2 regions of the Ammoniphilus sp. CFH 90114 genome follow, and region 2 is predicted to be linked to the other one. Evidence: predicted binding sites of a transcription regulator. Region 2 holds the regulator's gene; the other holds the start of a gene.
What was found. Region 2 encodes CtsR, which represses protease genes until heat stress. Its sites were predicted from a motif close to ATGGTCAATAAAGGTCAAACA; they were not measured.
Positions count from the first base shown of each region.

Region 1: a site for CtsR is predicted at 2,897-2,917, ahead of clpP (ATP-dependent Clp endopeptidase proteolytic subunit ClpP). Genes of this name have one in related genera too.

Region 1 covers NZ_SDLI01000013.1:72,449-80,455, forward strand. Annotated here, with positions in the region: gene EIZ39_RS22020 (gluconeogenesis factor YvcK family protein) at 1-886, shown strand, start outside; gene whiA (DNA-binding protein WhiA) at 897-1,832, shown strand; gene EIZ39_RS22030 (HPr family phosphocarrier protein) at 1,895-2,155, shown strand; gene clpP (ATP-dependent Clp endopeptidase proteolytic subunit ClpP) at 2,242-2,832, opposite strand; gene EIZ39_RS22040 (hypothetical protein) at 3,308-3,520, shown strand; gene rpoN (RNA polymerase factor sigma-54) at 3,695-5,077, shown strand; gene EIZ39_RS22050 (glutaredoxin family protein) at 5,082-5,342, shown strand; gene gap (type I glyceraldehyde-3-phosphate dehydrogenase) at 5,586-6,590, shown strand; gene EIZ39_RS22060 (phosphoglycerate kinase) at 6,689-7,870, shown strand; gene tpiA (triose-phosphate isomerase) at 7,879-8,007, shown strand, end outside.
Region 2 covers NZ_SDLI01000003.1:413,667-421,673, reverse strand. Annotated here, with positions in the region: gene clpC (ATP-dependent protease ATP-binding subunit ClpC) at 1-1,870, opposite strand, end outside; gene mcsB (protein-arginine kinase McsB) at 1,911-2,981, opposite strand; gene mcsA (protein-arginine kinase activator protein McsA) at 3,000-3,518, opposite strand; gene EIZ39_RS09725 (CtsR family transcriptional regulator) at 3,515-3,994, opposite strand; gene EIZ39_RS09720 (HAD family hydrolase) at 4,098-4,784, opposite strand; gene EIZ39_RS09715 (ATP-binding protein) at 4,893-6,527, shown strand; gene EIZ39_RS09710 (response regulator) at 6,511-7,221, shown strand; gene EIZ39_RS09705 (TRAP transporter large permease) at 7,344-8,007, opposite strand, start outside.

The DNA.
Region 1 (8,007 bases), on a different contig from region 2:
AAAGGAAAAGCCGTTCGATTTAAGTGCGATTGTTACCGTTGCTGATGATGGAGGTAGCTCGGGTCGTCTTCGTGAAGAAATGTCCATGCCCCCCCCAGGGGACATTCGTAATGTTATCGTTGCCTTAGCCGATACAGAGCCTTTGTTGGCCAACCTATTCCAGTACCGCTTCGTTAGTGGAGGGGGGTTAGCTGGGCATAGCTTAGGAAATTTGTTTATTGCAGCGATGAAGGAGATTACGGGTGATTTTGTAACAGCCGTGAAGGAAATCAGTCGGGTTCTAGCGGTTCGTGGGCAAGTTTTGCCCTCTGCTAATCAAGCCATCGTTCTAAAGGCAGAGATGGAAGACGGTACCATTGTGTCTGGAGAATCCCAAATCCCGAAAATGGGGAAAAAAATTAGGCGAGTATTTTTAGAACCGAAGGATGTACAGCCATTAGATGACGCGATTCAAGCGATTCAGGAAGCTGATCTGATCCTGCTCGGGCCAGGTAGCTTATATACGAGCATCCTACCTAATTTGTTGGTTCCCGGAATATCGAAAGCGATAAAAGAGTCCAAAGCGAGGAAAGCTTATATTTGCAATGTGATGACTCAGCCTGGAGAAACGGACTTTTATACCGCTTCTGATCATGCCAATGCCTTATATAATCACGTGGGAGCGGATTTATTCGATACCATATTAGTAAACAATGCAGCAATTCCCGAGGCTATCCTAGAGAGATACCGGGAAAAGGGAGCGACGCCTGTTCAGTACGATCGGGAGCGCTTACTCAAATTTGGATTTCAGATCATCGAAGATAACTTCGTGATGTATGAGACCTACTTGCGCCATGATGCACATAAGTTGGCCGAAATCATAGCCACGCTCATGGAGCAGAAGTGAGGTGGATGGATTGTCTTTTGCAGCTTTAACCAAGAAAGAGTTAACGCAGCTAGAAGCTCAGGCTTGCTGTGCCAAAGCCGAACTAGCGGCATTAATTCGAATGAATGGAAGTATTCAATTCGGAAACAATCGATTTATTTTGGATGTAGTGACAGAAAACGCGGCGATTGCTCGAAGGATCTACCTTTTAGTAAAAGAACACTTCAGTGCCCATGCAGAATTGCTTGTCCAGAAGAAGATGCGTTTAAAGAAGAATAATGTTTATATTGTAAGACTTCCTCAACACGCAAGACAAATTCTTGAATCATTGCAGATATATAGTATGGGAACTTTTTCTCAAGGTATTCCTAAGGAAACCGTGAAGAAATCTTGCTGTAAGCGAGCTTATTTGCGAGGAGCTTTTTTAGCGGGGGGTTCGGTCAATCACCCTGAATCCAACAGTTACCACTTAGAAATTTTTTCGCTGTATCAAGAGCACTGCAAGGACTTAAGCAGTCTTGCTAACAAGTTCCAGATGAATTCTCGCTGCATTGAGAGAAAAAAGGGTTATGTTATGTATATTAAGGAAGTAGAGAAGATTACGGAATTCCTGAGTCTCATCGGAGCCCATCAGGCTTTGCTCTACTTCGAAGATATCCGTATTGTAAAAGATATGCGAAATTCCGTAAACCGATTGGTGAATTGTGAAACCGCCAATCTGAACAAGACGGTCAGTGCTGCGATTAAACAGATTGAGAACATCAAGCTCATCGAGCGGGACCTAGGGTTAGATCAGCTTCCAGATAAGTTGCGGGAAGTAGCTGAATTGCGACTGAAGTACCCTGATCTTAATCTTGCTGAATTAGGGGAGATGCTCCCCAGTGGAAAAGTGAGTAAATCCGGCATTAATCATCGTTTACGAAAACTTAACGAAATGGCAGAAAAACTTCAGCGTAAAGAAAGCTAACATTTATGATATAATGGTTGTATTACTAAAAAGTTCGAGGCAAGATAAGGGGGGCAATCGAGTTGGTTCGTCAACAAGCTACTGTAAATTTAAAGACGGGATTGCAAGCTCGTCCAGCTGCTTTCTTTGTACAGGAAGCGAATCGTTATTCTGCAGAGATTTTTGTTGAAAAAGACAACAAGAAGGTCAATGCAAAGAGCATCATGGGGATTATGAGTTTAGCTGTAAGCAACGGCACTGAAATTACGATTTCCGCAGAAGGTTCAGACGCTGAGGAAGCGGTTTCAAACTTGAAGGTTCTCGTTGAAAAAGCAGAAGCATAGAGTAGTGGTCCGCTTATCTGATCATAGGGTAGGCGGATTTTTTAATTTTGTAACAAAAACATAAAAAAGGGCCCGCAGGGACCCTCTTATTTCTTCTGATCAATTCTTTGGATAACGTCATCGATAAGTCCGTATTCCTTTGCTTCGACGGCACTCATGAAATTATCTCGATCGGTGTCACGTTCTAGTCTTTCTTTAGGTTGGCCTGTTCTCTCAGCCATAATCGAGTTAAGATGATCACGCATACGTAGAATACGCTTCGCACTAATCTCAATGTCGCTGGCTTGTCCTTGAGCACCACCTAGAGGTTGGTGAATCATAACTTCACTGTTAGGGAGGGCAAAACGCTTACCCTGCGCACCAGCACATAATAGGAACGCACCCATGCTGGCTGCCATGCCGATGCAGATGGTAGATACATCTGGCTTAATGAACTGCATGGTATCATAAATAGCCATACCAGCAGTAATGGAACCACCAGGGCTGTTTATGTAAATACTAATATCCTTCTCTGGATCTTCGGCCGCTAGAAATAGCAACTGAGCGACAACGCTGTTTGCAATTTGGTCGTTAATAGGTGTTCCCAAAAAAATGATCCGGTCCTTCAGCAAACGGGAGTAGATATCATAAGCTCTTTCCCCGCGATTGGTTTGTTCTATGACGGTAGGGACTAACATGGGATTTCCTCCTCTCAACTGGATAAATCTGCTTTACTCTTTCATAGTACATCAAACCTAAAGAAAGGTCAATAATGGTCAAAAACGATTTATGTGCCTCATTCTATCTTCGACCGTTTTGACTCCCTTTTATACCTTGAAGGCCTTGTGTGTGATAAAAAAAAATCCACCGATTATTCGGTGGTTCAATAAAGATAGGAGTGGAGAGAAACCTGAACAATGGTATCAGGGTTAAATTTAGTATACCGAATTAGGTAAGCGTTTTCAATTAAAAAAATTCAACAAATTTCTCGTATTTTTGACATAACGAATCTTATTGCACTTGGCGTCAGCCAGGTTTTCTAGCCCCGTCAGGATCATAACTATGTATATCATCTGGACAGGACGAGGAAAACTTGTTTCCGCTTTTTTTCACTTGGCGTAAGCCAAGTTTTCTAGTAGTCTAGTAGAAAAGAGAAGAAGGGGGAGTAACGTGATGAGGGATGGGATTCATCGGTTTAGCTGTCCTAAGTGCTATATCACTTCTACGTCCGGGTCTTGGGATACTTCCACCGCGAGTCGGTATAAAGTTGGAGTAAGAGAGATTGAGTCAATTGTAAAAGGGTTTGGGGACTATTTTTCACAATATGTCTGTCCAAACTGTTCAAGTACGGTGTCAGGGGACCAATTAGTTCCAAGGGAGTATTAATTATTGGCAAATAAACAAGCCCGCTTACGTAGCATGTAAGGGGGATTTCTTTTTTGAAGCCTGCAGTACCTTAAAAAATACCAATGAAATAAGCAGGGATTTAGCTTATCATAACGAATATATAGTTCTAAATAAAAGTAACGGATATAACACACAGACTAAGGGGTGATAACGATGCAGATGGGGTACGGGCTCTATCAAGAGCAATCAATGAAATTAGTGATGACGCCAGAACTGCGTCAGGCGATCACGATTCTTCAATTTTCCGCATTAGATTTACTGGATTACATTAATCAACAACTTAGCGAGAATCCAGTTATTGAACCATTAGATATGGAAATAAACAGGCAGACAGAGACCAAGAATACCAACGATGGAACAGGAGATGTGGACTGGTCGGAATACATTCGTGCATCGTCCCAGGGGGACTATGTGGGGAGCAATGTACGTTCGCATGAAAACGAATACAATCCATTGGATTGGGTCGTTCGCAATGATCACTCTTTAGAGAGGCATCTATCTGAACAGCTATCTTATATTAAGGAATTACCGGAGATAATTAGAGAAGTTTCTAAATATATCATTGGCAACTTAGATGAGAAGGGGTATCTAGAGCTAGCTCTCGAACAGGTTGCTCAAACGTTAAATGTAGATCTCGAAGAAGTCGAGCAAGCACTCTGGATTGTACAGAGTTTAGAGCCCAGAGGCGTTGGGGCGAGAGATCTCAAAGAATGTCTCATTATTCAACTAGAGTATGCAGGGGAAAAGGATTCTCTTGCTTTTGCAATCGTGGAGAAATATCTAACAGACTTGGCGGATGGACGAATTAGTAAGATTGCTGGGGACTTACAGGTTACGCCCCAAGATATTCAGGTCGCAGCTGACTTCATTCGCTCGCTCAACCCTAGACCTGGTTCGGATTATTATCGTGATGAGCCCCGATATATTATTCCAGATGTAACAGTCGAGAAAGTAGAAGATGAATACATTATCCTTGTGAACGATTCAACCTCTCCACGCTTAAGCATCAGCAGTCACTACGAGAGATTGTTGAAGCAAGATGAGAACGCCAAGAAATATATCCATGATAAGATGAACTCAGCCCTCTGGCTCATTAAGAGTATTGAACAACGTAGGATGACCATTTATAAAGTAACAGAAGCGATTGTGAAAGAGCAGAGAGAGTTTTTCGAAAAGGGGATTGCTTATCTAAAGCCGATGAATTTAAAAGAAATTGCCGATATTGTTGACCTTCATGAATCAACGATTAGTCGTGCAACGAATAATAAGTATGTACAAACTCCGAGAGGAGTCTTTGAACTGAAGTATTTCTTCTCCTCTGGACTCACCACGGCGAGTGGGGATGCCACCTCTTCGGAAAGTGTAAAAGCGAAGCTCAAACAATTCATCGATCAGGAAGACCGCAAGAAGCCTCTGTCTGATCAGAAGCTTTGTGAATTGCTTAATGAAACTGGTATTGAGATATCCCGTAGGACGGTAGCCAAGTACAGAGAAGAATTAGGCATTCTATCGTCAGCTAAAAGAAAGAGGTATTAAAGAAATGTCGCCTTTTCAAATTACGATCTTTACCCGGGACGGCTGCTGTCTCTGTGACGATGTGAAGGAACGCGTGCAACGGGTAGCTGAAGATTATCCGATTGAGTTGCAGATGTTTGACATAACTACGGATGAAGAAATTTATGAATTGTATAAATGGACGATACCCGTTGTTCATATTAACGGTGAAGAGGTTTTCGTATCTAAGATGGCGGAACTTTGGCTGCGAAGAGAGCTGGATTTGAGAATGGAAAAAGAAAAATAATAGCGATCCCAAGATAAGAAGAATCCTTCTTTTCTTGGGATTTTTTTCTTGTTATGGAGTTGACAATTGGAAAATGTCGTGCGAAAATAAGGATGAGTGGGACGTAATTATATACATGTGGACAATTTATGTCCCTTAAATATTTGATACGCTCCTGAATCATACTAAACAAGATAAAGCATACAAAAAAAGACGAATGACATTCATCACATATAGCTGGTATATCCAGAGGAGGAATGACTTATGGTTAAGGTAGGAATTAACGGATTCGGTAGGATCGGAAGAAACGTATTTCGTGCAGCTCTGAATCATCCTGAAGTAGAAATCGTTGCCGTTAACGATTTAACGGATGCAAGTACATTGGCTCACCTGCTCAAGTATGACAGTATTCACGGCCGACTGGATGCAGATGTAAAAGCAGGGAATGGCTATATATCTGTAAATGGCAAGGAAATTAAGGTTTTAGCAGAGCGTGATCCAGCCGGTCTTCCATGGGGAGAGCTTGGAGTGGATATTGTCGTGGAGTCGACGGGTCGTTTTACGAAGCGTGAGGACGCAGCGAAGCATATGGAGGCCGGTGCCAAGAAGGTCATTATCTCGGCTCCTGGATCCAATGAAGATATTACCATAGTTTTGGGTGTTAATGAGGAGAAATACGATGCTGCAAACCATCATGTGATTTCCAATGCCTCTTGTACAACGAACTGCTTAGCTCCTTTTGCTAAAGTCATCAATGATAAATTCGGTATTCGTCGTGGACTTATGACGACCGTGCACTCGTATACGAATGACCAACAGATCTTAGATCTTCCACATAAGGACCTCCGCCGTGCGCGTGCTGCCGCAGAAAGCATTATTCCTACATCTACCGGAGCGGCGAAAGCAGTAGGATTAGTTCTTCCAGAACTGAAAGGGAAATTGAACGGTTTTGCCATGAGGGTTCCCACTCCGAACGTATCCGTCGTAGATCTTGTTCTTGAACTAGAGCAGGACGTCACCTTAGAAGAAGTCAATGGCGCCTTGAAGGAAGCGGCGGAAGGCCGATTGAAGGGTATCATGGCTTACTCTGAGGAACCACTTGTTTCCGTTGATTACAACGGGGATCCACATTCCTCTAGCATTGATGCTTTGTCCACTATGGTACTAGAGGGGAACATGGTCAAGGTTGTCTCTTGGTACGATAATGAATGGGGTTATTCTTGTCGTGTAGTAGATTTAGCGGATTATATTGCCAAAAAGGGTTTGTAAAAGTAAAATTATAAACGTGTTTAAGAAAGGGAGAATGAATTTAGATTTCTCCCTTTTCGGTATATATTGACCTCAGGAAAGATAAAGGAGGCCCTAGCATGCAGAAAAAGACAATTCGAGATGTGGATGTGGCGGGAAAGAGAGTTTTTTGTCGTGTGGATTTTAATGTACCAATGAGCGAGGGGACTATCACGGATGATACTCGAATTCGTGCCGCGGTACCCACGATTCAATACCTAAAGGACCAAGGTGCTAAGGTTATTCTTGCTAGTCACTTGGGCCGACCTAAGGGAACAGTCGTTGAAGAAATGAGACTGACAGCTGTAGCACAGAGACTATCTGAATTGTTGGGAAGTCCAGTAAGCAAGACGGAGGAAGTGGTGGGAGAGGCGGTCGCATCTCAAGTCACAGCCATGCAAAATGGGGACGTCCTCTTGTTAGAGAATGTACGTTTTATGTCAGGGGAAGAGAAGAATGACCCCGAGTTAGCGAAGCAGTTTGCGGAGATTGCTGATTTATTCGTGAATGACGCGTTCGGAGCGGCACACCGTGCGCACGCTTCTACAGAAGGTATTGGACATTACATACCTGCCGTTTCCGGATTTTTAATGGAAAAGGAACTAGAATTTCTTGGTGGTGCCCTCTCCAACCCGGAGCGTCCTTTTACCGCGATTATCGGCGGCGCGAAGGTGAAGGATAAAATTGGCGTAATTGAAAGTCTGCTGGATAAAGTGGACAACCTAATTCTTGGTGGAGGGTTAGCGAATACCTTCATAAAGGCACAAGGATTTGACGTTGGGGCTTCTCTACTTGAAGAGGATAAGGTAGAATTGGCTGCTTCCTTTATCCAAAAGGCAAAGGAAAAAGGCGTTCAATTCTACATTCCGACCGATTGTATTGTCGCGGATCGGTTCTCGAACGATGCTAACACCCAAGCCGTATCGGTCAGTGCGATTCCAGAAGGATGGCAAGCGTTGGATATCGGACCTGAGACGGCAGAACGCTACCAGAAGGTGGTTGCCGATTCCAAGACGGTGGTTTGGAACGGGCCGATGGGCGTATTCGAGATGGAGGCGTTCATGAAGGGTACGGAGGCGATTGCCCAAGCGATGGTGAATGTACAAGGAACCACCATTATTGGCGGCGGTGATTCCGTTGCTGCAGTGGAGAAAGCAGGAGTCGCAGAGAAGATGTCCCATATCTCTACGGGTGGCGGAGCTTCATTAGAATTTATGGAAGGAAAGAAACTTCCGGGAGTTACCGTACTGGAAGATAAATAGGTGATGACATGAGAATTCCAATCCTAGCAGGAAACTGGAAAATGTTCAAGACGATCGCAGAGGCAAAGAAGTTCGCAGAAGCTATGCCTGTCCAGGGAGACCGGGTAGAAGCTATTATATGTGCACCTTATACTATG
Region 2 (8,007 bases):
CTTTCTCAATCTCATCAAGTAAGACGACAGAATAAGGCTTGCGTCTTACTTTTTCTGTCAGCTGGCCACCCTCTTCAAAACCTACATATCCCGGAGGGGCACCAACTAATCGAGAAGTTGAATGCTTCTCCATGTACTCAGACATATCAATACGAATAATCGCATCTTCATCACCGAACATGACTTCAGCTAGAGCACGAGCTAATTCGGTTTTACCTACACCTGTAGGACCAAGGAAAATAAAGGAGCCGATAGGACGCTTAGGATCCTTCAGACCAGCGCGCGCACGACGGATAGCACGGGAGATCGACTTAACAGCATCCTCCTGCCCAATAACACGCTGATGAAGAATCTTTTCCATATTAAGCAATCTCTCTGTTTCCTCTTCCTTCAGTTTGATAACCGGGATTCCCGTCCATCCCGCTACGACTTGCGCAATATCTTCAGGAGTTACTTCATAATCCGATTGGCCTTGCTTTTCTTGCCACTGAGCCTTCGTTTGATCGAGTTCCTCGCGGATTTTTTGTTCCTTATCTCGAAGCGATGCGGCTTTTTCGAATTCTTGGCTTTGCACCGCAGAATCTTTTTCTTTTCTTACCTCTTCTAGTCGTTGCTCTAACTCCTTGAGGTTTGGTGGAACCGTAAAGGATTGAAGGCGAACTTTAGAAGCAGCTTCATCGATCAAGTCTATCGCCTTATCCGGAAGGAAACGGTCAGAGATATAGCGGTCGGAGAGCTTTACGGCTGCTTCGATCGATTCATCTGTAATCTTTACACGATGGTGCGCTTCATAGCGATCGCGAAGTCCCTTTAAGATTTGAATGGCTTCATCTGCACTTGGTTCATTGACTTGAATCGGCTGGAAGCGACGTTCAAGTGCTGCATCTTTTTCAATATACTTTCTATATTCATCTAACGTAGTAGCTCCGATGCACTGCAGTTCACCACGCGCGAGAGATGGCTTCAGAATGTTGGAAGCATCAATGGCTCCTTCTGCTCCTCCAGCTCCGATCAAGGTATGAAGCTCATCAATGAATAGAATGATGTTACCAGCTTGACGGATCTCATCCATGATCTTCTTCAAGCGATCTTCAAATTCCCCACGGTACTTCGTCCCTGCAACTACGGTACCCATATCAAGAGTCATTACACGCTTATTGCGTAGCGTTTCTGGGATTTCATTTTGAACAATCTTCTGAGCTAAACCTTCAGCAATTGCGGTTTTCCCAACGCCTGGTTCACCGATGAGAACGGGATTATTCTTTGTACGGCGACTTAAGACTTGAATTACACGTTCGATTTCCTTTTCTCTTCCGATAACAGGATCCAAACCACCATCTCTTGCTTGAACCGTTAAATCACGAGCTAAACTGTCCAAAGTCGGAGTATTGATGGCTGCATTCCCTGTGCCTTGATTGCTTGAAGACAGGGCCTCATTGCTTCCTAGCAACTGAAGCACTTGTTGTCTTGCTTTATTTAAACTTACACCTAAATTATTTAGCACGCGAGCAGCCACGCCTTCTCCTTCGCGAATTAAACCAAGTAGAATGTGCTCCGTACCTACGTAAGTATGGCCAAGCTTCCTGGCTTCGTCCATGGATAGCTCAATCACTTTCTTGGCCCGAGGGGTATAATTGATGTTGCTCGGATGTTCTCCACCGCGGCCGATGAGTGTCTCGACTTCCCCTTGGATCTTATCAAGACCTAATCCTAAAGCTTGCAGTGCCTTTGCTGCAATTCCCTCTCCCTCACGAATCAAGCCAAGTAGAATATGTTCTGTCCCAATATTTTTATGACCTAAACGAACTGCTTCCTCCTGGGCTAAAGCCAGGACCTTTTGTGCCCTCTCCGTAAATCGACCGAACATCATAGTATATACCCTCCATTCTCCTCTAAGTGTACTTTATTCCTTACTGGTCCACGACGGATAACAATCTCTCTCGAATGAGCTTCGCTCTTCTCACATCCCGTTGTTCAGGTGTAAGATCCTTCCCGGAATACAACTGCAAAAAACCTGGCTGAATTAATACCATTAATTCATTAATGACCTTAGGCGAGATCCCTTGAATCAAACCTGTATCAATCGCAAGGCGCAAATCAGAGAGCCGAGTTGCCGCTTCCTTCGATTCGATGACTCTGGCATTGGACAAGATTCCATAGGATCGACATAATTTGTCTTCCACTTCAATCTTGTTATGTTCGAGCAAGGTTTTCCGCGCTGCTCGCTCATGGTCAATAATCTGATTAGCTACATTATACAGATTATCAATGATTTCTTCCTCAGAATGACCTAAGGTAATTTGATTCGAGATTTGAAATAGGTTGCCTGCCGCTTCGCTGCCTTCTCCATAAATCCCCCTAACGACCAATCCGATCTGTCCAATAGCAGCTAGAATTCGGTTAATCTGTTGCGTCAGAACCAAGGCTGGCAGATGCATCATAACGGAGGCCCGAATGCCTGTTCCTACGTTCGTCGGACAACTTGTGAGATAACCTCTTCGCTCATCAAAAGCAAAGTCTAAATACGACTCAAATACATCATCAATCTGGTTAGAGATGTTCCAGGCTTCCTTTAACTGAAAACCAGGAAAGAGGCATTGAATACGAAGATGATCTTCTTCATTTACCATAATGCTAACCGCTTCATTTTCACTAAGGATGACGGCGCCATGGCGAGATTCATTGGCAAGATGCGGACTTATTAAGTGCTTTTCGACCAAGACTCTCTTTTCTAGACCAGAGATGTCGTTTAAATATAACGTCTCAAACTGATCTAGATTCTGAAATTCTTCTGTATTCATGACTTGTGAAACTTGCCCGATAATTTCTTTGGCTTGACTTTCTGTAGCAAGCATAGGAAAGGGATGAAGGCGCAAGTTTCTTGCTAGGCGAACCCGACTGCTAATGACGATATCGGAGTCGGGACCCTCTCCACTCATCCACTCGCTGACTGCTTTTTCAAGGAAACGCTGCAAAGACATCGATGCTTCCCCCTTACCTTAGGAATTAGCAAGCTGCTTTTCCAATTTTTTAATTTGATCCCGAATGGCTGCCGCTTGTTCAAATTCCTCAGCTGCAACCTTTTCTTGAAGTAAAACCTTTAACTCATTAATTTCCTTATTGATCCTGATTTTTCCTCCTGAGCGACGAGGAACTTTTCCGCTATGTTCCATACTGCCATGAATTCGTCGAAAAACAGGATCAAGCTTAGCTCCGAAACTAGAATAGCAGTCAACACAACCAAATCGCCCACTCTTGCTGAACTGGGAATAAGTTAATCCACACGTTTCACAACGTAAAGGCTTCTCTGTGCTTAATCCCCCAACCGATTTCCCTTGCTCGAAGTTAATTAACCCGGACAAAAGGTGATGGATCGAAAAATTCCCTGGAGAGCCTGGGAACATCTCTCCTTTCTCTGCTGCACAAACTTCGCATAAGTGGAACTCCGTCTTCTCACCATTCAATATCTTAGTAAAATGAAGTGTAGCTGGACGTTGCTCGCAGTCCTGACATATCATGATGACTCCCCTCCATTATGCATAAAGATCTGAGTAATCATGGCCCGTATGATTGCCGCTCTCAGCTGATCTCTGATCTGAAGGTCAAAGGTTAACACATCACGGGAGATCGCAGCTTTCATTATCTGGCCCTCTCTTGGAGTTATAAATCCCTCTTCTTCCAGCCGAATCAAGATGTTTTCCGCAGTGGATTGGCTCATGCTGTTCCCAACCATATCCATCAACAGCTCATAGAGATTTCTACTGCCTGTTATCTCTACCTTTCGGATACGGATATATCCTCCGCCCCCTCTTTTACTTTCAACAATATACCCCTTCTCCATGGAAAAGCGGGTACTAATCACATAGTTGATCTGAGAGGGGACACATTGGAATTGGTCTGCCAATTCACTCCGTTGGATTTCAACAATACCGCTCCGACTTTGCTGCAAGATGGATTTGAGGTGTTGTTCTATGATGTCAGAGATATTACGCACAGATCCACCCCCCTCAAACGCACATCATTCTTTTGACTTTGACTTTCTTTGACTATAATTATATTATCAATTCTCCATTTTCGCAACCATTCTCCTTACTATTCTAGCCCATTTTGCTCCTTGCTAATCGTTCTTCCACAATAGGTAGAACATCTGCAAAATCCTTAATGATTTTGTCCGCTTCCTTAAGCTCTCCATCAGCCGAAAAGCCAAAAGCACATCCAATCGTATACAGCTTATTTGCTTTACCCGCTTGGATGTCAGACTTTCGATCCCCCACCATGACGGCATCCTCAATGTTATGGTCCTTCAGCAATTTCGCTACAAGATCATCTTTGCTTTCCGTTTGGAATCTTCCCGCACTGTATAAGTCCTGAAACAACTCCGTCATTTCAAAGCACTCGCAAACCGCTCTTATGTATTCATCTAATCCATTACTTGCTACAAACAAGGGGATATTCTTTTCTTTCAGCTTTTCTAAGGTTTCCTTTACTCCTGAGTAGAGATGGGTTTTGCCTTCTTTTAATATCTCCAATTCGTACTTCAGCATCATTCGATCTGCTTTTTTCTTTATCTCTTCAGACTGACCTGGCAAAAGTTTATTCCAAATTTCTTCTAAGGTCATGCCAAATACATCAGTAATTTCTTGATCCGTTGGAATTTTGTCACGAAAGGAGCCTTCTTCGGTCAGCTTTTCAAATGTTTTTTTAAAGGCAGGAACAGCTACCTCTTCCGTTTTCAACAGGGTTCCATCCATATCAAAAATCGCTGCAAAAGAGATTTTACTCAACTTTATTTCCTCCTTCGATTTGATTTGTTCTTATATGGCTTATCCTAAAAACAACCTCAATATGCTATACTGTTAACAATTAGCATAACTCAATTAGCAGGAGAAAAGATGAGAGCAAAAACGAACACAACTTTCAGTCTCCGCTTTAAGATCGGTGTCCTGGTCTTCTGCTTGGTGCTGTTATCAACAGGTATAAGTGGAACGATGTTAATTGAAAAGGTGTATACCGCCATTGAGAAGGAATTAGGACAACGCGCGCTATCCATCGCCCGAACCGTTTCTCAAGTAGATGAAGTAACTAACTATATCGGCACCCCAGTGGGCCCCCAAATCATCCAGCCGATTGCAGACAAAATTCGCTTAGCCACGAATGTAGAATACATTGTGGTCATGGATATGGATCGAGTCAGATATTCCCATCCTATCCCGGAGATGATTGGAACCGTTTTTGAAGGCGGCGATGAAGGGCCTGCGTTTGCCGAACATGCTTATATTTCCCGAGCCGTAGGTGTCAACGGCCCTTCTATCCGAGCCTTCGTTCCGCTCATGCGAGGGTCTAAACAAGTAGGTGTCGTTGTCGTTGGTATGGTGACACCCACCTATCTGAAGCTTCTCGAGGAATACCGGAACGATCTTTATTTTTCCCTCTTTGTTGCGCTTTTTATCGGTTTTATTGGGGCGTTTCTCCTAGCTTATAATATCAAGAAGCAAATGTTCAACATGGAGCCAAACGAAATAGCGAGGCTGTTAGAGGAACGAATTGCTGTCTTTCAATCGATTGGAGATGGCATTATTGCGATTGATACGAATCACCGGATTACGATTGCCAACCCTAAAGCTTGCGAAATCTTAGGCCTCGATTATCCCGTAGTCGGGAAAAAGATTCATGACGTTGTCCCTGAGACTCAGCTTGCGGATGTGGTGAAGACTGGGATTCCACAATATAATCAAGACCGAATGCTAGGACAAACTCGAATTATGATCAGCGTCCTTCCCATTCGGATAAAAGGGAAAATCGTTGGAGCGGTGGCCACCTTTCAAGATAAAACAACTGTCTTTAATCTAGCGGAAGAACTCACGGGGGTTAAACAGTTCATTGAAGCCCTTCGTGTTCAGAATCATGAGTATATGAATAAGCTGCACACGATTGCAGGGTTAATTCAACTGGGCAAGACCGAACAGGCTCTAACCTATATCTTCGATACAACAGAGCAACAAGAAGAACTAGCCGCCTTCCTAACGAATCAGATAGCTGATTACAGCATCTCCGGTTTATTGCTTGGTAAGGTAAGTCGCGCTAGAGAACTAGGAATTGATCTTCATATTGATCGCAATAGCAGCCTTACCGCCATCCCTAAACCATGGGATTCAAGTGTGATGGTTGCCGTTATCGGGAATTTGTTGCAGAACGCGATGGAAGCGCTTCAGGGACAAGAGCTTGGCAAGCGGAAGATCTACTGTTATATCCGCAATGATTATGAAGTCCTGAACATTATAGTGGAAGATAATGGACCGGGGATTCCAGATGAGATACGAGAATTGATCTATATCCAGGGATTCTCGACAAAAGCCAATAAAGATAAGAACCGGGGGATTGGACTAGCTCTTATTCATCAATACGTGATTAATGCCGAAGGGACCCTGGACTTAATGTCCGACCCGTCGTTCGGAACTCGTTTTGAGATTGCCGTTCCCATGAACCCTGATCGGGAGGAGGAAATGGACCATGGAAGAGAAAATTAGAACGATGATTGTAGAAGATGATCCGATGGTAATGGAAGTGAATAAAGGGTTCGTAGAAGCTACAGGAGGCTTTGACATCGTTGGCCTGGCCCGTTCTGGTACGGAGGCGCTGGAATTGATGACTGTGGTCCAACCTCAACTAGTCATCCTCGATATCTTCCTTCCAGACATGGATGGACTACAGACCTTAGCTGAGATTCGAAAGAGAAATGACCCTATTGACGTCATTCTCGTGACCGCAGCGAGGGATTCGGAAACGGTACAGAAGGTTTTTCGTTACGGTGCGATTGACTATATTATGAAGCCTTTTAAATTCGAGCGTTTTAAGAATGCTCTAGAATCCTACCGCACCCTGCGTAAAACCTTAACCAAGGATTTATTGGATCAGGAGGAGATCGATCGTCACCTGTCCGCTATGAAACTAGTAGCTCAAGAAAGAGACTCAAGCAACCAAGTAGTGGGAGATGCTGATGCCCTCCCAAAAGGCTTGAACGAAATCACTCTTAAACAAATACTGCTCTTTTTACTTAAGCAATCTCATCCTCTGTCTGCAGAAGAAGTGGCGGAAGGTGTAGGACTAGCCCGTGTGACTGCAAGAAGATATCTAGATTTTCTAGCGAAGGCAGGAAAGGTCAAACTCGAGATTCAGTACGGCTCAGTAGGAAGGCCGATTAATCGATATCATGTGAAATGAAAAAAGGGAAGAATTTCCCCTATTTGGCTAAAAAGAACCGGTAAGAGCCCTTTTTAGTGATATAGAGGGAAAAACTTCCCTTATTCTTTCGTTTTTTAGTTTCTCTCTTTTGATTCTCTACCCTACTGCATCATCTGCGGCAACCACAGGGAAATCTGCGGGAAGAGGACGAGGAGAGCGAGTACGATGATGAACAACACGATAAACGGTATTACTCCTTTTACGACGGCCCCAAGCTTCTCCTTCGCAATCCCTGCCACAACGAACAAGTTCAGCCCAACTGGTGGCGTGATCATCGCCAATTCCATGTTCACCGTCATAACAATAGCAAAGTGTATAGGATCAATGCCTAGATGCTTGATGATCGGCAGGATGATAGGCAATGTAATCAAGATAATGGATACGGCTTCTAAGAAAGTACCCATGATGAAGAACAAGATGTTAATAATGATGAAGAAAGTCCACTTATTCATATTGCTCTCGGCGATCCATGCTCCCACGTGATGTGGAACTTGAGCATTGGTCAGATATAGCCCGAACAAGCTGGCAGCCGCAATAATCAAAAAGATCATCGAAGTGATGTTAATGGACTCAACAAGAATCGGACGAAGGTCCTTTAAGCCCATTTCACGATAGATAATAGTGGAAACGATAATTGCATAAGCTACTGCAATAACAGCAGATTCTGTAGGTGTTGCTACCCCTGTGTAGATACTCCCCAAGATAAGGATTGGCAGAAATGCTCCCCATAGTGCCTTCACAGAAGCTTTCACACGCTCTTCATTC